3 regions of the Citrobacter sp. Igbk 17 genome follow, and region 3 is predicted to be linked to each of the others. Evidence: predicted binding sites of a transcription regulator. Region 3 holds the regulator's gene; each other region holds the start of a gene.

Region 1 (7,812 bases), on a different contig from region 3:
GCGACCAGTAGTGCAGCCGGAGAAAGACCCCGCTTATTTTCAACCGCTAAATGTTCACTCATGTTGTGCTTGCCATCTCAAACGAAATTAACTGGAGCTGTTTTTTTATTTTCAGCGCGGCTGTACTGCTTTCGCCGCTACCGTTTCGAGCGCTGAATGGGTACTATGACGACCTTTCTATAAGGAGCTCACTATGTCCCAAACACTGAATGCCGATCAGGAACTGCTCTCGGACGTTGTTGCCTGCCAGTTGGTTATCAAGCAAATCCTGGATGTTATTGATGTTATTGCCCCGGTAGAAGTTCGGGAAAAAATGTCCAGTCAACTGAAAAGCATCGACTTTTCCAGCCATCCCGCGGGGGCTGATCCCGTTACGATGCGCGCAATTCAAAAAGCGGTTGCGTTGATCGAGCTGAAATTCACCCCGCAGAATGAGTCTCACTAAAATAAACCGTTGTTTCAGGTTTTAGAAAGGTTTTTTTGCGCCTCTCAGAACGGGAGGCGCAGATTTGTCGCGATCGGATATCAGTGATGTTGGTAGTTTACGACGTTTAGCAAATGCTTATCCGTTTGTGCCATACACAATCCAGCGCGTTTAGCGCTACGAACTTCATCAAGAATCGTTTGTAACAGCACGCCATCCTGCTGCTGTTCTTTTTCCAGATCATGAAGAAAATCAACGGTTGGCGCGTCGTTCAATGCTTCGGCTTCATCCGTCAAACGCGACAGCGTACGCGAACGCTGTTGATAATCTTCCAGCGTTTTCTGAAACAGTTCTTCAAGCGAAGTTAGCTCATCACCGGGAACATCGATGGCCTTGACGATGGGGTTAGCCCCTGCGCTTTTCATAAAATTAAACATACGCATCATTTGCGTCACGTTACCCTGCGCCTGAGTGCGCAGAAACGTCGCGGTGCCTGTCAGGCTGTGTTCGTAGCACCATTCACTGAGGTGAAGGTAGAGATTCGATGCGTAAAACTCAAGGTTCATTTGCGTGTTGAGTTTGTGAACAATTCCAACTGCAGCCATATCAATATCCTTATTTCCAGAAAGGAGAAGTACGTCACCAACGCCAGTACAACGGGCTGCCGTTGCACTTCACATCTACGTACGAGTAATACTGTTAGCAGAAAAAATCCGTTCCGCCGGTCCTTTAGATGATCACGAATTATATTCGCTTCCGATCGTGAATCAGCATAGCGCGTGCTTGGCATTAAGAAAATCCTTAAAACGGCCTATTTATGTTTTTTTACATATTGGTATAGCAATATTCTTGGCTATGCCATTTGTGTATATAATGGGTGTGAATGTAATTAGATGATTTATAATGTATTTATGTAAAATAAAGATAATGAAATGCTGTTTCAAGTCTCAAAATTAAATTTCATGCCGCGGTATTCTATGACGTCTGGTGATTATCACTGTTGGTTTTGATGGGAATTATCCGGTGAAGTGATGTGCCTGAAAATTATCTTCAACCTAATTTCTTGCGCCAGATCAGTTTTAATAAATTTAACGGAATGAATTATTCGGCATTTGTTGTTGGATATCGGTGGATTAATCGAGGAGTTGTATATGAAAAAAGTGGCGGTGTTGCTGGCACCCGGTTTTGAAGAGGCTGAAGCCATTGTGACTATTGATATTCTACGTCGCCTGCAAATTGAGGTTGAGACGCTGGCCTGCGCAGAGTCCCGTGCGGTGGTGAGCTATCATGACGTGCCAATGGTGACCGACAGTACGCTGGAGGCCCGTCGGGATGCTTTCTACGATGCGATCGTGTTGCCAGGGGGACCACAGGGTAGCGTAAATCTTGCCGCCAGTGCTGCAGTTGTCCAGTTTATCTCTCGCCATGACGATGCAGGAAAACTGATTTGCCCGGTTTGTTCGGCAGCCGCGCGGGTGCTGGCGGGTAATGGGTTACTGAAAGGCCGGCGCTACGTGTGTTCAGGTGAGCTGTGGCAAACCATCACCGACGGCGAGTATGTCGACGCGCCTGTTGTTGAAGATGGAAATCTTATCAGTGGCAAAGGACTGGGCCATATTTTTGATTTTGCGTTTACGCTTTCTGCACGTCTGTTAGAAGACGATATTCCTGTTCGCGATCACGCTGACCATATTTATTACCCTTGGTAATCATTGGACTCCCGGATGTTTCGATATTCGGGAACAAGGATTCACTGGCTGAGGTTATGGATTAATCTGCTATTTCTTATTTTTCCTATTCTGAAAATTGTGTTTTTTTATGTCATTTCCCGCTGAATTTATGTACGCAACTACTGTAATTCTAGGGTGTGATGCCGCTCTCTTATGGAGAATCAATTTCCCGCTAAAACTACTCTCAGCACTGGCATTGATCTTATCAGTAAAAGGTAATGCTTTGTTTTACGTCCGGATTACAAAAAATCGTTTGATTTTACCCTACATAAAAGAACGTTAAAGCTGGAGTTAACCATGCACAAATTCACTAAAGCGCTGGCGGCCATCGGTCTGGCCGCCATTATGTCACAATCCGCTATCGCTGAATCCATGAAGCTCGGTTTTCTGGTCAAACAACCGGAAGAACCCTGGTTCCAGACGGAGTGGAAGTTTGCAGATAAAGCCGGTAAAGACCTTGGGTTTGAAGTTATTAAAATCGCCGTTCCAGACGGAGAGAAAACCCTGAATGCTATCGACAGCCTGGCGGCAAGTGGTGCAAAAGGATTTGTAATTTGTACGCCGGACCCGAAACTCGGGCCTGCTATTATGGCAAAAGCGCGTGGCTATGACATGAAAGTCATCGCGGTTGACGATCAGTTCGCCAATGCGAAAGGTAAGCCTATGGATACCGTGCCATTGGTGATGATGGCAGCAACCAAAATTGGTGAACGCCAGGGCCAGGAACTGTACAAAGAGATGCAGAAACGTGGCTGGGATGTGAAATCTTCCGCTGTAATGGCGATTACCGCCAACGAACTGGATACCGCGCGCCGTCGTACATCGGGTTCGATGGAAGCGCTTAAAGCTGCAGGCTTCCCGGAAAAACAGATCTACCAGGTCCCAACCAAATCAAATGATATCCCTGGCGCATTCGACGCCGCAAACTCCATGCTGGTTCAACATCCTGAAGTTAAACACTGGCTGATTGTCGGGATGAACGACAACACTGTGCTGGGTGGCGTGCGTGCTACCGAAGGGCAGGGGTTTAAAGCAGCAAACGTTATTGGTATCGGTATTAACGGTGTTGATGCCATTAGCGAACTCTCCAAAGCGGAAGCCACCGGATTCTACGGTTCACTGCTGCCTAGCCCGGACGTTCACGGTTATAAATCCAGCGAAATGCTCTACAACTGGGTCACCAAAGGCGCAGAACCGCCGGTGTTTACTGAAGTTACCGATGTGGTGCTGATTACTCGCGACAACTTCAAAGAAGAACTGGCGAAAAAAGGCTTAGGCGGCAAATAACGCAACTGCCGTAAAACGATCTTATCCGGCCTACAAAAACGCCCTTTGTAGGCTGGATAAGGCTACGCCGCCATCCGGCAACCGTTTAGATCCACGGAGACGTTATGCAACAGTCTACCCCGTATCTCTCATTTCGCGGCATTGGCAAAACCTTCCCTGGCGTAAAAGCGCTAACGGATATCAGTTTCGACTGTTATGCCGGGCAGGTGCATGCACTGATGGGTGAAAATGGCGCCGGGAAATCAACATTATTAAAAATTCTCAGCGGAAACTACGCGCCAACCACGGGATCTATAGCGATCCACGGACAGGAGGTTTCGTTTGCGGACACAACCGCTGCGCTGAACGCCGGTGTCGCCATTATTTACCAGGAACTGCATCTGGTGCCGGAAATGACCGTCGCCGAGAACATTTACTTAGGGCAGCTTCCGCATAAGGGTGGGATTGTGAACCGCTCGCTGTTGAACTACGAAGCGGGCCTGCAGTTGAAACATCTGGGGATGGATATCGATCCTGATACTCCATTGAAATATCTCTCCATCGGTCAGTGGCAAATGGTGGAGATTGCTAAGGCGCTGGCGCGTAACGCCAAAATTATCGCTTTTGATGAACCCACCAGCTCTCTTTCCGCCAGGGAGATTGAAAATCTGTTTCGCGTGATTCGTGAGCTACGCAACGAGGGCCGCATCATTCTGTACGTTTCGCACCGTATGGAGGAGATTTTCGCGCTGAGCGATGCCATAACCGTGTTTAAGGATGGCCAGTACGTCAAAACGTTTACGGACATGCAGCAGGTTGATCACGACGCACTGGTCCAGGCGATGGTGGGGCGTGATCTTGGGGACATCTACGGCTGGAAGGCCAGACCTTACGGTGCGGAGCGTCTGCGTTTGCATGAGGTAAAAGCCCCAGGCGTGCGCACCCCGATCAGCTTATCGGTACGTAGCGGCGAAATCGTCGGACTGTTCGGCCTGGTGGGTGCCGGACGTAGCGAATTAATGAAAGGTCTGTTCGGCGGCACGCGCATCACACAAGGTCAGGTGTTTATTGACGAACAAGCGATAGAAATCCGCAAACCCAGTCACGCCATTGAAGCAGGCATGATGCTGTGTCCGGAGGATCGCAAGGCCGAAGGGATTATCCCGGTCCATTCGGTACGCAACAACATCAATATTAGTGCGCGCCGTAAACATGTCACGGGGGGATGTCTGATCAACAACGGCTGGGAAGAGACCAATGCTGACCATCATATCCGCTCACTCAACATCAAAACGCCGGGTGCAGAGCAACTGATCATGAACCTCTCTGGCGGTAATCAGCAAAAGGCCATACTGGGGCGCTGGTTATCGGAAGAGATGAAAGTAATTTTGTTGGACGAGCCTACCCGCGGCATTGATGTTGGCGCGAAACATGAAATTTATAACGTGATTTATGCCCTGGCTGCGCGCGGTGTTGCCGTGCTGTTTGCCTCCAGTGACCTGCCGGAAGTTCTTGGCGTCGCCGACCGCATTGTGGTGATGAGAGAAGGTGAGATCGCAGGTGAATTACTTCATGAACAGGCGGATGAACGCCAGGCGCTGAGCCTTGCTATGCCTAAAGTCAGCCAGGCAGTCGCCTGAATAAGGAGAATATGATGTCTTCCGTTTCTACATCGGGTTCAGGCGCTGCGAAGTCGGCGTTAAATTTTGGCCGAATTTGGGATCAATACGGGATGCTGGTGGTATTTGCCGTGTTGTTCCTGGTTTGCGCTATTTTTGTGCCGAACTTTGCGACTTTCATCAATATGAAGGGGCTGGGTCTGGCGGTATCTATGTCGGGTATGGTGGCGTGCGGGATGTTATTTTGCCTGGCATCCGGCGATTTTGATCTCTCGGTAGCGTCCGTTATTGCTTGCGCAGGGGTGACGACTGCAGTGGTCATTAATATGACCGAAAGCCTGTGGATTGGCGTGGCGGCTGGGTTATTGCTCGGTGTTCTGTGCGGTCTGGTGAATGGTTTCGTGATTGCGCGTTTAAAAATTAACGCGCTGATCACGACGCTCGCTACCATGCAAATTGTTCGTGGTCTGGCCTACATTATCTCTGACGGTAAAGCAGTGGGTATCGAAGACGAACGCTTCTTTACGCTTGGCTATGCCAACTGGTTAGGGCTGCCTGCACCGATCTGGTTAACCGTGGGCTGCTTTATTGTTTTTGGCCTGCTGTTGAATAAAACCACGTTTGGTCGCAATACGTTGGCGATTGGGGGCAATGAGGAAGCTGCACGTCTGGCTGGGGTGCCGGTCGTTCGCACGAAGATTATTATCTTCATTCTTTCCGGTCTGGTATCCGCCGTTGCGGGGATTATCCTGGCATCACGTATGACCAGCGGCCAACCGATGACCTCTATTGGTTATGAGCTGATCGTGATTTCTGCCTGTGTGTTAGGCGGCGTTTCGCTCAAAGGCGGCATCGGAAAAATCTCATATGTCGTCGCAGGGGTGTTAATTCTGGGGACGGTCGAGAACGCGATGAACCTGCTGAATATCTCTCCATTCGCACAGTATGTGGTGCGAGGTTTGATCCTGCTGGCGGCGGTGATCTTCGATCGTTACAAACAAAAAGCTAAGCGTACTGTTTGATGATTTAAATCCCAACTTTTTAGTCTAGCTTCGACATATCGCCAGCCGCTACCCGGCTGGCGATTGTTTTTCTAAATGGCGAGCACGGTCACACTGTCTATACTTATACCCGTCATACATCCTATATACGGCGCGATCCGCGCGGCGTACAGACCATGACGAGGAGGAGAATCGGGTGACAGCATCGCTAACCTTACCCCCTGAGCATCCCACAAATTGTGCTTATTTTTTCGATCTCGATGGAACACTGGCTGAAATCAAACCGCATCCTGATCAGGTTGTAGTTCCACAGACAATTCTGCAGTTATTACATCGCCTGGCCACGCAAAATGCGGGTGCTCTGGCATTGATTTCAGGGCGCTCAATGGCAGAGCTTGACGCACTCACCACCCCATATCGTTTCCCGCTCGCCGGGGTGCATGGGGCAGAACGCCGTGACATCAATGGTCAAACCCATATTGTGCATTTGCCTGCGGCGGTTGAGCGCGAAGCGGGGGCGTTATTGCATGCGGCGCTGGCGACATTACCGGGGACAACGCTTGAAACAAAAGGCATGGCTTTTGCTCTGCACTACCGGCAGGCGCCTGAACATGAGGCCGCTCTGCTGGCGTTGGCTGAACGTATTACCCATATCTGGCCACAACTGGCATTACAGCCCGGAAAGTGTGTTGTGGAAATCAAATCTCAGGACACCAATAAAGGAGACGCAATTGCGGCATTTCTGCAGGAAGCACCGTTTGTCGGACGGACACCTGTTTTTGTGGGTGATGATCTGACCGATGAAACAGGTTTTGCTGTGGTCAATCGCGCAGGCGGTATCTCGGTAAAAGTGGGAAGCGGGGAGACTCAGGCTACATGGCGTCTGGCTGCCGTCAGAGACGTCTGGCATTGGCTGGAACACATCAACTGTCCGCAGCAGGAACAAGACGCAACGAATCACAGGAGAGGTGGCTATGAGTCGTTTAGTCGTAGTATCTAACCGCATTGCCTCACCGGATGACAAAGGCAGCGCTGGCGGTCTTGCTGTAGGTGTACTGGGCGCACTGAAGGCTGCTGGCGGCCTGTGGTTCGGCTGGAGCGGTGATACAGGCAATGGGGAGCAGCCATTAAAAAAAGTTACCCGTGGCAACATCACCTGGGCATCGTTTAATCTGAGCGAACAGGATTACGAAGAGTATTACTGCCAGTTTTCCAATGCCGTGTTGTGGCCTGCGTTCCATTATCGACTGGACCTGGTACAGTTTCAGCGTAGTGCCTGGGAAGGCTACCAGCGGGTTAATGCCTTACTGGTTGATAAGCTGCTGCCACTGCTTAGTGATGACGATATTATCTGGGTTCACGATTATCACTTGTTACCTTTTGCCTGCGAGCTACGCAAACGTGGTGTGAATAATCGCATCGGTTTTTTTCTGCATATTCCTTTTCCAACACCCGAAATTTTCAATGCGTTGCCGCCACATCAGGCGCTACTTGAGCAACTGTGTGACTTTGATTTATTGGGCTTTCAAACCGACAACGATCGCCAGGCCTTTCTTGACTGTCTGGCGGCGCAAACTCAGGTAACTACGCTCAGTGAGAAACAGCATCTGGCCTGGGGGAAAGCGTTCCGCACGGAAGTTTATCCTATTGGTATTGCACCTGAGGAGATAGCACGGCAAGCATCAGGACCGCTACCGCCGAAACTGGCACAGTTAAAAGCAGAACTTAAAAATGTGAAAAATATCTTTTCTGTTGAGCGGCTGGATTACTCC
Region 2 (7,812 bases), on a different contig from region 3:
ATGCTGAGGCTGCACCTGGCGGGAAATTTCACTGACCATTGCCGACTGGTTCGGATCGCCCGCCCCCAGCCCCACAGACAGTGCATTGTCAATAAGCGCCGCGTATTCACGCATATCCGCAACCGCGCTTTCGACGTTGGGGTAATTTTTTGACAACACGCCAACCAGCACGTGTCCTTCCGCCGCCGCATAAATATCCCGGGCGTTCTGTTTGGAGCCTGCCAGCACGTTCAGACAGACGCGATCGCGGTAAAAATTAGGGGTTAATTTCATGCTTTTTGCTCCTGCGAAATCACTTCAGCAATCCGGCGAGCCACAATCTCCAGTTGCGCACGATCGACGCTGCGCACATCCGCCTCAATGATGCCTTCATTGGCTTTGTAACCACGGAAGTAAATCGCATACTCCCCTTGCTTCAGCGCGTCGACCAGTTCGCCCGTGGCGATACCGGTTACCGCTTCGTCAAACTTAATTTCTGTACGTGCAATGTCACGCCCTGCACTGTCCCACACGACACGAGCGCTCACACCATTCAGGGCATTCAACGCCTCTATAAACGGCGTCATTTTTTCTACCATCTCTGCGCCGCTCTCTTTCTGCGCGCTTAGGTACAGTTCGATAGCACAGGTCAAACCGAGGATGCCTTCTTTGCCGACCTTCATTGCCCGGCCAATGCCCGCCGTCTGGCGTTTGACCCATTCAACATACTGCGTTTTGCCAATCACCAGACCGCTGGTTGGCCCTTCGATCGCCTTCGCTCCGCTGTAAATGACCAGGTCCGCGCCGACACGGTAGTAACATTGCAAATCCTCTTCCGCCGCCGCATCGACGATCAACGGTAGGTTATGCGTGCGAGCGACCACCGCAGCCTGCTCTACGCTGAGCATGCTTTTCTGTACACAGTGGTGAGATTTGATATACAGAATGGCCGCCGTGCGCGGTGTAATAGCCGCAGCCAGCTGCGCCGCCGAGCATTCGTTGGCATAGCCCGCTTCCACTAACTTACCGCCGCCGAGCGCCACCATCGCGCCAACCGGAGCGCCGAAGTTAACGTTGTGGCCTTTGGGTAGCACGATTTCGTTGTTATCGACAGGCGTCACGTGCAGGTTTTCCAATAGCCAGTCACTGTCTTTAACCAGCACCGCCGCCACCGACTGGGCAATCCCTGCCGAGGCACAGGAAACGACGGTTGCCCCTTCCACATCCAGTAACTTCGCAATGTACTCACCTGTCTTATTGACCAGATCTTTCATTTCGAAGTATTGATTCATCCCCGCCATCGCAGCCTGAACCACTTCCGGTCGTGGCGTGGAGACACCCAGTGCCGTCATGCGACCGGATGTATTAATCACCTGTTTTAAATGGTACTTCTCAAAAATTGAAGGCATGTTCCGCGCTCCCTTGTTCGGTCATATAGCCCTTACCCGCACGTATTGCGGCAAGCGGCACCAGCAGTTGTTCAGCCTGCAGGCTGTCGTTTTCGGCATCTACCAGCACGCCTGGCTGGCGTTTCAACGCAAAGAGGGTCAGATCGGCATCCAGCCCCACCTGCAGTCGGCCCTTGTTTTTCAGCCGCAGACCATCGGCCGCATTGGCGGTTACGCATTCAATAACCTGCGGCAGTGACATGCCGATAGCGAGAAACTTCGACATCACATTCGCCAGGGAATACACCGGGCCGCTGATACGATTGCGACAGTAAATATCGGAACTGATGGTGTGCGGCAGAATACCCAGTTCGATAGCGCGTTTCGCCACCGCAAAGCTGAGGCTGGCTGTACCGTGCCCAACGTCCAGACGAACCCCGCGCGAAATCGCCCGTGTCACCGATGCACGCAGCTCACCTTCCGGTGTCAGAATGCGGTTTGGCTTACCGTTGTAGCAGTGGGTGATGATATCGCCCGCCATCAGGCGTTCGGCAATCTCATCCAGATCCGGGGGGTTGTTGCCGATGTGCACCATCAGCGGCAGGTCACCGTTCTGCGCCTGCATCGCTTTAGCCCGATCCAGCGGTGTAATGCCATTTTCACCGACCACGCTGCTGCTCATGCGCGCCTTCAGACCCACGATAAAATCGGGGTGGCGTTTCACCGCCTGCTGCACCGCATCGGCGTCGATATTGGCCATGTTAGCCAGCTCGTTCTGCGCGATAAGCCCAACGCGGGAGATATTCAGCAGTGCATAAACTTCAGTGGCTGCATCGCGCGTCAGCGTGTAAAAATCGTCAATATCATCAGCGCCAGTACTGCCCGCATCCACCACCGTAGTGACACCGGTGGCAATGCCCACGCTGTCGGGTTGGTCATGATAAATCGGGGATTTGGGATAACAGTGGACGTGGGAATCAATCCAGCCTGCGCTGACGTAGCACTCGCCGCGTAAGTCGATGATGTTTGCCGCCGGGCTATCAATGTCGCCCAGCGCCGCGATTTTGCCGTCCTTTAGCGCAATATCACTCACCGTATCGTCAACCAGACGCGCATGGCGCAGGAGTAAATCAAACATGTCTCTCTCTCCTGTTGAAATGGGGGCGGTCGTGTAGGCCTGATAAGCGCAGCGCCATCAGGCGTCATTTCCGGATGGCGGCTGCGCCTTATCCGGCCTACAACGGCACACCATCAACTAATGGCAATCGGGAAGATGGAACCGAGGATCATCGCCCCAAGGATCGCACCGCCGGTGATTGGTTTCTGCCACAGGTAAAACAGCAGTGCGCCCGCCAGAGAGCCGATCCCGATAGGAATAGAGGCCGTCATGGCACTGAGGATAATCAACGGCCCAAGGAAGCGGCCGGAGGCGTTGCCGGCCCCCATCATCACGTCAGCCCCGTAGGTCGAGTCGCTCTGATTGATGGTGAACTTACGCGCCAGAATGATGATGTAGCCAATCGCCAGACCAATCACCAGACCGGTGACCAGTGAGGCGGCAAAATTGGCGACCGGGAAAATAATGCCCGCCCCCAGTAGCAGCGCCGGAACGCCTAACCCAACACCGGTCTGAATCGCCCCGCCGATGTCCAGAATCCCCACCAGCGAACCTTCAATGATGCGGGCAAACAGGAAGCTTGCACCAAAAGCCGCTACCGCGCCGTAGGAGCCGGTATCCATTCCCGCTTTAAGCATCGCCACGAATGCCACTTCGTTGAATGCACCAATGCCATACAGGTAGTACATGTGCGTTCCGGCAAAGACGCCAGAAGAGAGCAAGCCAACGAAGATCGGGAATGACCAGTCGGCAAACCAAAAACCTTTATTTTGTTCCATGATGGCCTCCGTTATTTGCCACTGAGCGAGTTGTGGATCAGTTCCAGCCAGTTAGGCACGGTCAGATGGAAAGATTCGATCATCTTCATATCGAAGCCGCGGAAGAAGCCGCTCAGGACGAACAGCGCGACGATAGCCACCATCATCACTTTGGTGACGTGGTTCCAGCCGCTCTCTTCAACACCTTTACCAATCAGGATACCGAGGACCAGACCCGGAACGGCGTTACCCATAATCAGCTGTGCTGCACCACCGAAAACGGTCGCCCAGAAGCCAGATTTTTTACCGGCATCGATCGCCGCCAGCCAGAAGATCACCGGCATTACCGTGTTGACCAGCAGGTTGGCTGCGGGAACCAGCACCTTAACGGCGGTAACCTGCAATGCTTCGGGTACGGATGATGCGGTAAGGTTCAGGAACGTCACAACGATCATGCCAATGACGCCACAAGCAATCGCCATGCGTTTAGGATCGTGCAGCGTTTCACCGACGTTGCGATTTTTGATCATCAGCGCGGCGGCACCCCAGTTGGGGATGATGCGGTGGTCAACGTCCTGAGTGAACGCCCCCGCCGCAACGGAAGAAGCCCAGGCGTTAAAGAAGAAGCCCAGGCCGAACGAGAAGTGAGAAGCCGGATCCCCTTCACAGGAATTCAGTTCCCCAAGGGTACGAAATGCGCCCATCCCTTGAGTGGTAGGCGCATGAAACATGCGTGCAGCCCCAGCGCCGACACCGACGCCAACCAGCGCGCCGATGATGAGCGATTTTATTAATATTATCAGGAACATAGTTATGCCTTTTAATAGAGAATCAGCGTTGCGTAACGAAATCCACCTTGTCGAGATTGATGGCAGTCACGTTGACAGTCACATCCAGCTCCACGCTGAAAGTGCGTCTTTCCCGGCGTAGAAAGAGGAATAAAAACGCCTCTTTGCGCACCGTTTCACGCGCTTGAACGACCTGCACATCCTGTGGCTCAATACGCAGTAAGATATGCGGCGATGCTTTCATCACCGCAGCCTGAACGTGGTTCAGGGCATCGGCAAAGGCGCGCGCTTTGGCTTCGCCCTTGCCAGTGACTCTCACCGTGGTGGTGAATTGCTCTTTCATACTTAAGCGCCGTATTTCTTTTGCCACGCCTGTACCAGGCGCTCGCCGAGCTCTTCTTTGTCCATAAAGCCGAACCCCAGCACGTTGCAACCTTCGTTGATGGCGGTCACGCCCTCTTCAACTGAGCGCATTCCATATTTCGCCTTGTAGCCGTATTTGGTCTGTGCAGTGATAGCCCCCGCGCCGCCGCTGCCGCAAAACGAGATGCCAAAGGTGGCATTTTCCGCTTTCATCACATCGCCCAGCTTCATATCAGCGGCAACGCCCGGTACCACAACCGCACGGCCGCCTGCTTTCTCAACACCTGCCGCCACTTTCTGGCCTTTACCCAGACGATCGCCAATCACTACGGTAATCTGTTCCATCTTTTGCTCCTTAAAGGTTGTCTTTCGCGACTTCGAAGTGCACCGACAGCAGCCAGGCCTCTTCCTCAGGAAGATTGCCAAACTCGGCGACGACGTCGCGGGCAAGCGCCATTGATTCGGCAGATATTTCATCAAATAAGCTGGCATCGACTTCAGGTAGCGGTTCACCCGTGACCGAGCGGTGCGCCATAGCGCGAACGTGCGATGTCAGCATCTGTTCCTGTACTGCGTTGGGAATAATGTGGCGTTCACGCAGCAAGGCATACACCTGCGCCAGCATGCGCTCGGCCAGTTCCACCGATTCCCCCATGTCATTCATTACAGCTCCGTTATTCACTCGTCTTACCCCACTAATGGCTCTGAGGGTAAAGTAGCGGTGGAGGTTAAAAGTTTGTAGCGAGTTGTTTTCCACTTCGAAGTGGAAACGGACGCAGCGACAGTGATCTGTGCCGCAAAAAGGGCGGGATTGGTTATTTTCCCCTTGGATAACGTGATGGAGATCGCACGAGATAGCAGGGAAACCGCAAGCGGCAGGAAAAACGGGTTGGCGTTAAAAGTTAAATAATGTGATGGGGATAACGTTTACTTATGGGTGAGAGTGGTGCCGGAGGGCGACGCTGTCGCGTCTTATCCGGCCTACGGTTGCGCAGGCCGGATACATAAATTAACGATACTTCTTATGGTAAGCGTTGCGGGTGGTTTTCAGCTCTTCCGCTGCGGCTTTCGCCTCTGAGACTTTACCTTCATTCGCCAGTTTCAGCGCACCGTCGATCTGGCCGATCAGCGTGTCAAAACCGTGGCGGAAATCTTTCATCTCCGGGCTATCAGGGGATTTGCTTTCCAGCTTCGGTGGTGTTCCTTTCTGTGCATCCAGCGCAGCTGTACGCATTTTCGTTAACGCATCTTTTAACTCGGTCGCGTTATCCGTTTTTTCAACGATCTTCAGGTTGTCGTTGAGGATCCCCATGTCGTCTTCAAGATCGGCTGCAAAGGCAGAAGAACCAAGAACCAGCGTTGAAGCCGCGACGATCGCTAACAGGTGTTTACGCATTGCTCACTTCCTTTTTATTATTAAAAAATAACGCCAGATACCCTAAATCATTCGAGCTGCAGCTTGAAGTATGACGGGTATTACTGCCCGGCGATCTTCATCTCCGGCAACAGTACCGAACCACACTGTATATTGCTGCGGGTTTCAATATCATTACCGACGGTGACGATATTTCGCCACATATCTTTTAAGTTACCGGCGATGGTAATTTCGCTCACCGGGTACTGAATTTCGCCATTTTCAACCCAGAAGCCCGCCGCGCCGCGCGAGTAATCCCCGGTAATACCGCTCACGCCCTGCCCCATCAGCTCAGTCACCACCAGGCCGGTGCCCATCTCTTTGAGCAACTGCTCGAAGCTTAGTCCCTGCCCCGGAATTCGCCAGTTGTGAATTCCGCCCGCATGGCCGGTGCTCTTCAGCCCCAGCTTACGCGCAGAGTAGTTGGTCAGCAGCCACTGGGTCAGCACGCCATCTTTAATAATGTCACGGCGTTCCGTACGCACGCCTTCGCTGTCAAATGGCGAAGAGGCCAGCCCTTTCAGCAGGTGCGGATGTTCTTCAATGGTCAGCCATTCCGGCAGAATTTGTTTGCCCAGCGAATCCAGCAGGAACGTGGATTTGCGGTACACCGAGCCACCCGCAATGGCGCCGACGAGGTGTCCAAACAGCCCGGTCGCCACTTCGTTGGCAAAAATAACAGGTGCTTTCATGGTGGAGAGCTTACGCGGCGACAGGCGCGATAACGTGCGGCGAGCACAGTCGGCCCCCACCCATTCCGGCGTTTGCAGATCGCCCATCGCACGGCCAATGGTGTAGGCATAATCGCGTTCCATATCACCATTTTCTTCAGCGATCACGCAGCTGGAAAGAGAGTGACGCGTAGAGCAGTAACCCTGCAACATGCCATGGCTGTTACCAAACACTTTGATGCCATAGTGGCTGTTAAAGCTGCCGCCTTCGGTATTGGTGATGCGTTTGTCCGCCTGCAACGCTGCCTGTTCAGCGCGCGCCGCCAGTTCGATAGCTTCATCAGGCGTGACTTCCGCCGGATGGAACAGGTCTAAATCGGGTGCATCAAAGGCCAGCAGGTCTTTATCAGCCACGCCTGCACACGGATCCGGTGAAGTGTAACGGGCGATATCCAGCGCGGCCTGCACGGTGCGCGCAATCGCCTGTGGGCTTAAATCGGTGGACGATGCGCTGCCCTTACGGTTCTGGTGATAAACCGTAATCCCCAGCGCACCATCGCTATTGAATTCTACGTTCTCCACTTCACCATAACGGGTGCTGACGCTAATACCCGTGGTCTTGCTTACAGCGACTTCCGCGCCATCCGACTGACCTGACGCTAATTCCAGTGCTGTCGAGACCGCTTCTTCCAGAATCTTACGCTGCGCTTCAACTTGTGAGATTACTTTCATCGCAAATGCCATAATGTAGAGAGAGTTTCTCTGAAGTCTAACAGAGAACCGTTTTTCAGTGCGCATCTTAACTGGTAACATTAGCCTCTTTTTTTTTAAGGAGCCTGACATGACTAAGCAGCCCGAAGACTGGCTCGACGACGTTCCCGGTGATGACATCGAAGACGAAGACGATGAAATTATCTGGGTCAGTAAAAGTGAAATTAAACGTGACGCCGAGGAGTTAAAACGCCTGGGTGTGGAACTGGTCGAACTGGGGAAAAACGCGCTGGATAAAATCCCGCTCGATGCGGATTTACGTGCCGCAATTGAGTTGGCCCAGCGTATTAAGATGGAAGGACGCCGCCGCCAGCTGCAGCTCATTGGTAAGATGTTGCGCCAGCGCGATGTCGATCCAATCCGCCAGGCACTGGACAAGCTGAAAAACCGCCACAACCAACAGGTTGTACTGTTTCACAAGCTTGAGCAACTGCGCGATCGCCTGATCGTCGAAGGTGATGATGCCGTAGAAGAAGTGCTGAACCTGTGGCCAACCGCCGATCGCCAGCAGCTTCGCTCTCTGGTTCGTAATGCGAAGAAAGAGAAAGAAGGCAACAAGCCGC
Region 3 (7,812 bases):
CGTAGTTTTTACGGATGATCAGATAGCTAACCAGGGTTATCAGCAGCATAGCTGCCAGCGTAAAACCCTCAGGAATATGAAAGTGCAACGTGACGCCGGCAATGACCAGTCCGACAAGCGTGCCCACCGAGCGGTGTAAAATACGCACCCGGGTTGCGCCGTAGCCATTTTGCGTGACGAACAGTATCGTCATCAGGATCCAGTAAGGTTTTGGCAGGTGTAAAGCGCTACCCATTAGGCTTGCGATACTCAACATGACGCTGATGCGTCCGGCGTTACGCAGCGCCGGAGATTTCAACGACAAATAGTTTTTCAGTGCAGGAATTAACGGTAATCGACGCTGTTTATCAGCCATCAAATCCCGGGCATACAGTGGGCGTTGGGTACGCAGCACGCGGGCAATGCGGCTGAAATGCCAGTAGCAAAATTGTCCCACCGGATTATCCGGGTGCTGCCGGGCAATCTTCTCCAGGGTGCCGATCTGCTTTTCCATCGAAAAACGCGTCGGTAAGCGGTGATACAAAATGTCATCGGCCAGTACGCGTAGACGTTCCGCAACGGTGCGAGCATTCCAGCGAATCACCTGTTCAGCATGACTACGCTCGACCAGCTTTTGCACTTCTTCGGGCTGGTGCAGGCTAACGGAAATATGCTCCTGTAAATCCAGCGCTTCCTGGAAAACACGTAGCAAGCGTTTGTATTCATTATTGTGATGTGCCGACAGCATGTGCATTTGCTGGTAGCACTGGGTAATCAGATCCACGGCTTTCTGTTGACGGACCAGCAGGGGGGGTAGCGCTTTTTCGGGATCGGCATGCTGGGTCAACATGCTGTATTTAGCCTCACAGTAATCGGCTAATTCGCGGTACAACAAACTGAGTGATTCGCGCAGCGGTTGTTCACGCCACATCCAGAACCAGAACCAGTTAAACAGGCCGTACCATACTGTCCCCAGCGCGTAGATCAGCAATGGCTCCCAGACGGGCATGTTCCCGGCCAGACTCAGTGTGAAAATCGCCGCGATCAGTGAGGCGGGCAGAAGTCGTGCATGCAACGGGCTTAGCTCAGCAGTCACACCGAGAATCAGCGTCAGGCCGGTGAGGATCAGCGGCAGCGGTATAGTCTGTGCCAGCAGTAACTGCATTATCAGGCTGCAGCCGGCAAACAGCGACGCGCCAATCACTAAGCGTTTGAAAAAGCGCTTATGTGGGGTATCAAGACCCGCAATATTGCAACAGGCAGGGACGAGGGAGAACAACAGTCCCAGATGAAGCTGACCAATGATAAGACCGACAGCCACAGGTAAACATAGCACCAGCGTCTGTCGTAGTGCGTAGTTGATCTCGGGGTGATAAATCAGTCTTCGCCACATCGGAGCAAACAAAAATGGCGCATTACTACGTAACACGCCATGTCGATGGGATTAACGCGTGCCGTAGACGACGATGGTCTTACCATGTGCGGAGATCAGGTTCTGATCTTCCAGCATCTTCAGGATACGACCAACGGTTTCACGGGAACAGCCAACGATCTGGCCAATTTCCTGACGGGTGATTTTAATCTGCATGCCATCCGGGTGGGTCATCGCGTCAGGCTGTTTCGCCAGATTCAGCAGAGTCTGGGCGATACGACCGGTTACGTCGAGGAAGGCAAGGTTGCCCACTTTTTCAGACGTTACCTGCAGACGACGAGCCATCTGAGAAGACAGGCGCATCAGAATATCTGGGTTGACCTGGATTAATTGGCGAAATTTTTTGTAGGAAATTTCAGCGACTTCACATGCGGTTTTGGCACGTACCCAGGCGCTACGTTCCTGGCCTTCTTCGAAGAGGCCTAATTCACCAATAAAATCGCCCTGATTCAGATAAGAGAGGATCATTTCTTTCCCTTCTTCATCTTTGATCAGCACTGCCACTGAGCCTTTAACGATGTAATACAACGTTTCCGCTTTTTCACCCTGGTGAATCAGCGTGCTCTTCGATGGGTACTTATGAATATGGCAATGAGACAAGAACCATTCGAGAGTCGGGTCTGTTTGCGGTTTGCCAAGCACCATGCGCGGTTATCCTCTGTTATAAGCTGTCTCCAGAGCCAGAACACGACGCTGTCTCTGGGGTTGCAAAAATGTGCTTCCCGCTACCTGGGAAGGGGGCTGCTAAAAATAGATTGCAGCCTGTAATGTGATGTCCTCTGCATACATGCAGTACGTCAATGTATTACTGTAGCATCCCGACTGTTTTAGCATAGCTTTCGCCGTGTGTCTCCTGGTGTCTCGCTTCAGCATGACGCAGGTCGCCTTCCATTGCGAGAATTGTTATGTACGCGTAATCTGTCAGGAAAATTGAAACATTGGAGTTACGAAATATGCAAGCGCGTGTAAAGTGGGTTGAGGGGTTAACCTTCCTCGGTGAGTCCGCCTCAGGCCACCAAATTTTGATGGACGGTAACTCTGGTGATAAAGCGCCGAGCCCGATGGAGATGGTATTAATGGCGGCAGGGGGGTGTAGCGCCATTGATGTCGTGTCCATTCTGCAAAAGGGACGCCAGGATGTCACCAACTGCGAAGTGAAGCTCACCTCTGAGCGCCGTGAAGAAGCACCGCGTCTGTTTACCCACATCAATCTGCATTTCATCGTGACGGGGCGCGACCTGAAAGATGCGTCTGTGTCTCGGGCGGTTGATCTTTCTGCTGAGAAATATTGCTCCGTGGCGTTGATGCTGGAAAAAGCGGTGAATATCACCCATTCCTACGAAGTGATTGCTGCTTAACATATGATGCCGGATGGCGGCGTAGCCTTATCCGGCCTACATAACGATACCGACTCGTAGGCCCGATAAGCGTAGCGCCATCGGGCACATCCCATACATCACTCTATCTTTTTACCTTCCATCAGCCTCTGCACCAATGGCAGCATGATCAATTCCATCGCCAGCCCCATCTTGCCGCCCGGCACGACTAATGTATTGATATGGGAAATGAATGAACCCTGCAGCATAGCCAGCAGCCAGGGATAATCGATGCCTTCCAGATTACGAAAATGAATCACTACAAAGCTCTCATCCAGTGACGGAATACTCTTTGCCGCAAAGGGGTTGGAGGTGTCGACGGTGGGCACTCGCTGGAAGTTAATATGCGTGCGGGAAAACTGCGGCGTAATGTAATTGATATAATCGTCCATTGAACGAACGACCGAGTCCATTACCGCTTCACGTGAATGCCCGCGTTCGCTGGTATCGCGGGTGAGTTTCTGGATCCACTCCAGGTTCACAATAGGGACAACACCAACAAGCAGATCGACATGCCGCGCCACATTTTGTTGTGGTGTAACGACGCCGCCGTGCAATCCTTCATAGAACAGTACATCAGTAGGTTCAGGAAGCGGTTGCCATGGGGTGAATGTGCCCGGAACCTGGTTCCATGGAACGGCTTCATCATAGGTATGCAGATATTTACGCGACTGTCCTTTTCCCGTCTGGCCGTACTCAATGAAGGTTTGTTCGAGCAGGCCAAAGTCATTCGCTTCAGGGCCGAAGTAGCTGATGTGTCGTCCGGCGTCGCGCGCTTTGCGGATCGCCATATCCATTTCCGGGCGGGTATAACGATGAAAACTGTCACCTTCCACCTCGGCGGCACGCAGATTTAACTGTGCGAAAATTTTACGAAACGCGAGGCTGGTGGTGGTGGTCCCCGCGCCACTGGATCCTGTTACCGCAATCACCGGATGTTTGGCAGACATAACAACTCCATAAATAGGTTGGTTTTTTATTATAGTCAGCCGTCGGCAGCGGATTACTCGTGAAGCTGTTTCCTCGGCATTATGTTGACCGTTTCATGCAGTTCGGACCACACCAGCACAGCTTCACCTGATTGTAGTTGGCGTTTGACGTCGGCGACTTTTTGTTCGAGCGAGCGTTCATGTTCACCATAATCGGTGCCTTCGCGCAAGACAAAGCTTTCAATCAGGTTATCCAGTGCGTCCGGGGAGATGTCTTGCCAGGGAATCATCATGATGATGCCTCCAGATATGTTGTCAGCCAGTCTGGAATACGCGATTCCAGCCACATCTCAGGGCGACGTAACGTGCCACCAATAAATCCGACGTGTCCACCGTGCTCGGTGAGTTGATACTCCACCTGTGGGGGCAGATTCTCGGGTTGTGGGATGACATGGCTATCCATAAACGGATCGTCTTTGGCGTGGATAATCAGCGTCGGTTTGGCGATCCGATTCAACAGTGGCATGGCGCTGCACTGACGATAGTAATCTATAGCATCAGCAAAACCGTGGATTTTAGCCGTGATCAAATCGTCGAAATCGCGAATACGACGCAGGGATTTTAATTGCGCGAGGCTCACTGGCAGCGACCCCGGATACGCTTCCAGTTTCCGTGAGGCGTTGGCTTTCAGCAGATTGAGCAGGTAGCGCTGGTAGACGCGGGAGAAACCCTTCTCCATGTGATAACTACACGCTTCCAGCACAAACGGTGCAGAGACGATAACTGCCGCATCAATGGGGATCGTGTTCCCTTCTTTCGCCAGCAGGCAGGCCAGCATATTCCCACCGAGCGAATAACCTACTGCAGCGGTTGGAACGCGTCCAAACTCTCGCTCCAGCCAGTTTAAAAACCAGGTGCCATCTTCTGTTTCACCAGAGTGATAAATACGATTCAGGCGATTTGGCTCACCGCTACAGCCACGAAAATGCATCACTACACCGAGCCAGCCGCGCTTTTGCGCCGCTTCAATCAGGCCATGCGCGTACGGACTGTTCAGGCTTCCTTCCAGACCGTGAAAAACCACCAGGCGCGGCTTATGTTTGGCCTGCTGTGGATCTTCGCTCCATGCCAGGTCGACAAAGTCACCATCGGGTAATTCCAGACGCTGCCAATGGGCATCGAACTTCACCTTACGGCGTATTAAACGCGGCAGCATCGTCTGTAGATGACGGTTACTGATACCACGCATCGGGCGGAATTCTCGCGAATCGTCGGTAGGTGGGGTCATTTCTGTGGATGTGATTTCAACCATAACACCAGAGCAATTAATAATCGGAAAGAATAACTATACCGCGCACAGCGCGTGCGGGTTAGCCAATATGTGATTTTGTCGCCAGTCAGTTAGCCGGTTACGCGAGCCTGGACCGAAGCGTAGGCCTGATAAGACGCGCGAACGCCGCCATCAGGCATATTCGGCTCCGGTGCCGGATGGCGGTTTCGCCTTATCCGGCAATCAGGGCTACTCGGCCAGCATCTGCTCAAGCTGTTCCTGCGCATCCAGCCAGGCCATCTCACACTCTTCCAGCCCGGACTTCGCGCTTGCCTGTTGTTGCAGGCATGCCGTGAGCTCAGCTTTACGACTTTGGTCGTACAGTTCGCTATCACCGAGCTTCTCTTCAGCCTGTGCCAGCTGTGCGTGTAGCTTCTCCATCTCTTTTTCCAGACGGGTAATCTCTTTACGCAGCGGTTGTGTCAGGCTGCGTAGCTCGGCTTCGCGGCGTTTCTGGTCCTTACGCGCCTGGGCGCTGTTAACGCTCTCTTTTGCCGGTTCGTCGCCCTGGTTTTCTTGTTTTTGTACGTCGCTCAGCCATTGCTGGTAATCCTCCAGATCGCCATCAAACGGTTCGACCTTCTTGTCGTGTACCAGGTAGAGATCATCGGTGGTGGAGCGAATCAAGTGGCGATCGTGTGATACCACAACCAGTGCACCTTCGAAATCGATTAGCGCTTCGGTCAGTGCCTGGCGCATGTCCAGATCCAGGTGGTTGGTCGGTTCATCAAGCAGCAGCAGGTTCGGGCGCTGCCAGACGATCAGTGCCAGCACCAGACGCGCTTTTTCACCGCCGGAGAAACGTCGGGTTTCTTCGCTGACTTTATCGCCCTGGAAGCCGAATCCACCAAGATAATCACGCAGTTTCTGTTCGAGCTCTTGTGGAGCCATACGTGCCAGGTGCTGAATGGGGGATTCATCAGCGCGCAAAAATTCCAGTTGATGCTGTGCGAAGTAACCCAGTTTGATGCCCTTCGCCAGACCAATTTCGCCACTGATAGGGGCCAGTTCGCCGGCCAGCAGCTTGATCAGCGTTGATTTGCCCGCACCGTTGCGGCCTAACAGGCCAATGCGGGAACCCGGCACCAGATTCAGTTTGATGGAATCGAGGATTGTGCGATCGCCGTAGCCAGCACTCACTTTTTCCATCTTCAGCAGTGGGTTAGGCAGGCTTTCCGGTTCACGGAAGCTGAAATGGAACGGGTTATCGACATGGGCTGGCGCGATAAGCTCCATGCGCTCCAGCATTTTGATACGGCTCTGCGCCTGTTTTGCCTTGGTTGCTTTTGCGCGGAAACGATCGATATAGCTTTGCAGATGCGCCACGCGCTCTTGCTGGCTTTCGTACATCGCTTGTTGTTGTGCAAGGCGGGTCGCACGCTGGATTTCAAACGCGCTGTAGTTGCCGGTGTACTCGAACATGGTTTGCTGTTCGATATGAATAATTTTATCCACCACCGGATCGAGGAAGTCCCGGTCGTGGGAAATCAAAATCAGTGTACCCTGATAGCTTTTCAACCATCTTTCCAGCCAGATTACCGCGTCGAGATCGAGGTGGTTGGTGGGTTCATCAAGCAGTAGCAAATCTGAACGGCAAATCAGCGCCTGGGCCAGATTGAGACGCATACGCCAGCCACCAGAGAAATCGCTGACCGGGCGCTCTAGCTGCTCGTTAGAGAAACCGAGACCGTGCAGCAGGCTGGCCGCGCGTGAGCGCACGGTCCAGGCATCGATGGCATCCAGTTTGCCATGGATGGTGGCAATGGCGTGTCCATCGTTACGTTCGTTGGCATCGTTTAACTGGGCTTCCAGTTGACGATATTCGCGGTCGCCATCAATCACGTATTCCAGCGCAGGTTGTGGTAACGCTGGCGTTTCCTGATTCACCCATGCGAGTTGCCAGTTTCCCGGAAACGTAAATCCACCGGCGTCAGCGCTGATTTCATTTTTCAGCAATGCCAGCAGGGTAGATTTACCGCAGCCATTTTTACCCACCAGGCCAACCTTCTGCCCAGGATTAATGGTGGCCGTGGCATTGTCCAGCAAGACGCGCACGCCGCGACGAATTTGTAACGATGAGAAAACAATCATAAGGCGCCGTATGTTCAGACTATGTTAATTTATCATTATGATAATGTAATGTGTGGGCCATTTGCCGCACCGAGGCGCAATGGTAGCCCAAAACGCCGAAAATAGACAAAAGACAAAACCGGGAGGGGGATGATGTCCCAGCCAGCGAAAGTGTTGCTGCTGTATGCCCATCCGGAATCTCAGGACTCGGTCGCGAACCGGGTTCTGCTTAAACCGGCCATGCAGCTCAATAATGTTACCGTGCACGATCTTTACGCGCACTATCCTGATTTTTTTATCGATATTTCGCACGAGCAGGAATTGCTGCGTGAGCATGACGTGATTGTTTTTCAGCATCCACTCTATACCTATAGCTGCCCGGCCCTGCTAAAGGAGTGGCTTGACCGCGTACTGAGTCGCGGGTTTGCCAGTGGCCCCGGAGGGAACCAACTGGCGGGAAAGTACTGGCGGAGTGTGATCACCACTGGTGAGCCGGAAAGTGCGTATCGGTATGACGCGCTGAACCGCTATCCGATGAGTGATGTGTTACGTCCTTTTGAGCTGACGGCAGGAATGTGCCGGATGCACTGGATGAGTCCCATCATCGTTTACTGGGCCAGACGGCAAACGAAGCAGGAGCTGGACAGCCATGCTAAAGCGTATGGTGACTGGCTGGCGAATCCGATTCCTGTGGGA

The links. The regulator CRP, encoded in region 3, controls carbon source genes, mostly activating them, when cyclic AMP is high. The targets are predictions, from matches to a motif close to ATGTGANNNNNNTCACAT.
Region 1: NNO08_RS22295 (arabinose ABC transporter substrate-binding protein) is a predicted target of CRP. The motif match lies at 2,290-2,307, and genes of this name have one in related genera.
Region 2: NNO08_RS06425 (glycine dehydrogenase) is a predicted target of CRP. The motif match lies at 5,227-5,244, and genes of this name have one in related genera.

What each region holds. Positions count from the first base shown of each region.
Region 1 is NZ_JANEWI010000060.1:1,183-8,994, reverse strand. Features, by position in the region: gene NNO08_RS22315 (MFS transporter) at 1-62, opposite strand, end outside; gene NNO08_RS22310 (DUF2766 family protein) at 194-445, shown strand; gene NNO08_RS22305 (non-heme ferritin-like protein) at 526-1,029, opposite strand; gene NNO08_RS22300 (DJ-1/PfpI family protein) at 1,576-2,133, shown strand; gene NNO08_RS22295 (arabinose ABC transporter substrate-binding protein) at 2,452-3,441, shown strand; gene araG (arabinose ABC transporter ATP-binding protein AraG) at 3,546-5,060, shown strand; gene araH (arabinose ABC transporter permease AraH) at 5,075-6,061, shown strand; gene otsB (trehalose-phosphatase) at 6,237-7,040, shown strand; gene otsA (alpha,alpha-trehalose-phosphate synthase) at 7,015-7,812, shown strand, end outside.
Region 2 is NZ_JANEWI010000007.1:97,543-105,354, reverse strand. Features, by position in the region: gene dagF (2-dehydro-3-deoxy-phosphogluconate aldolase) at 1-273, opposite strand, end outside; gene NNO08_RS06455 (DgaE family pyridoxal phosphate-dependent ammonia lyase) at 270-1,388, opposite strand; gene NNO08_RS06450 (amidohydrolase/deacetylase family metallohydrolase) at 1,372-2,505, opposite strand; gene NNO08_RS06445 (DUF4310 family protein) at 2,619-3,263, opposite strand; gene NNO08_RS06440 (DUF4311 domain-containing protein) at 3,275-4,051, opposite strand; gene NNO08_RS06435 (DUF4312 family protein) at 4,074-4,373, opposite strand; gene NNO08_RS06430 (SFCGS family glycine-rich protein) at 4,376-4,738, opposite strand; gene NNO08_RS06425 (glycine dehydrogenase) at 4,749-5,057, opposite strand; gene cybC (cytochrome b562) at 5,403-5,789, opposite strand; gene pmbA (metalloprotease PmbA) at 5,870-7,222, opposite strand; gene yjgA (ribosome biogenesis factor YjgA) at 7,320-7,812, shown strand, end outside.
Region 3 is NZ_JANEWI010000051.1:11,392-19,203, forward strand. Features, by position in the region: gene NNO08_RS21230 (YccS/YhfK family putative transporter) at 1-1,372, opposite strand, end outside; gene crp (cAMP-activated global transcriptional regulator CRP) at 1,424-2,056, opposite strand; gene NNO08_RS21240 (OsmC family protein) at 2,365-2,769, shown strand; gene NNO08_RS21245 (phosphoribulokinase) at 2,868-3,737, opposite strand; gene NNO08_RS21250 (YheU family protein) at 3,791-4,009, opposite strand; partial or broken gene NNO08_RS21255 (hydrolase) at 4,006-5,074, opposite strand; gene NNO08_RS21260 (ABC transporter ATP-binding protein) at 5,236-7,137, opposite strand; gene kefG (glutathione-regulated potassium-efflux system ancillary protein KefG) at 7,270-7,812, shown strand, end outside.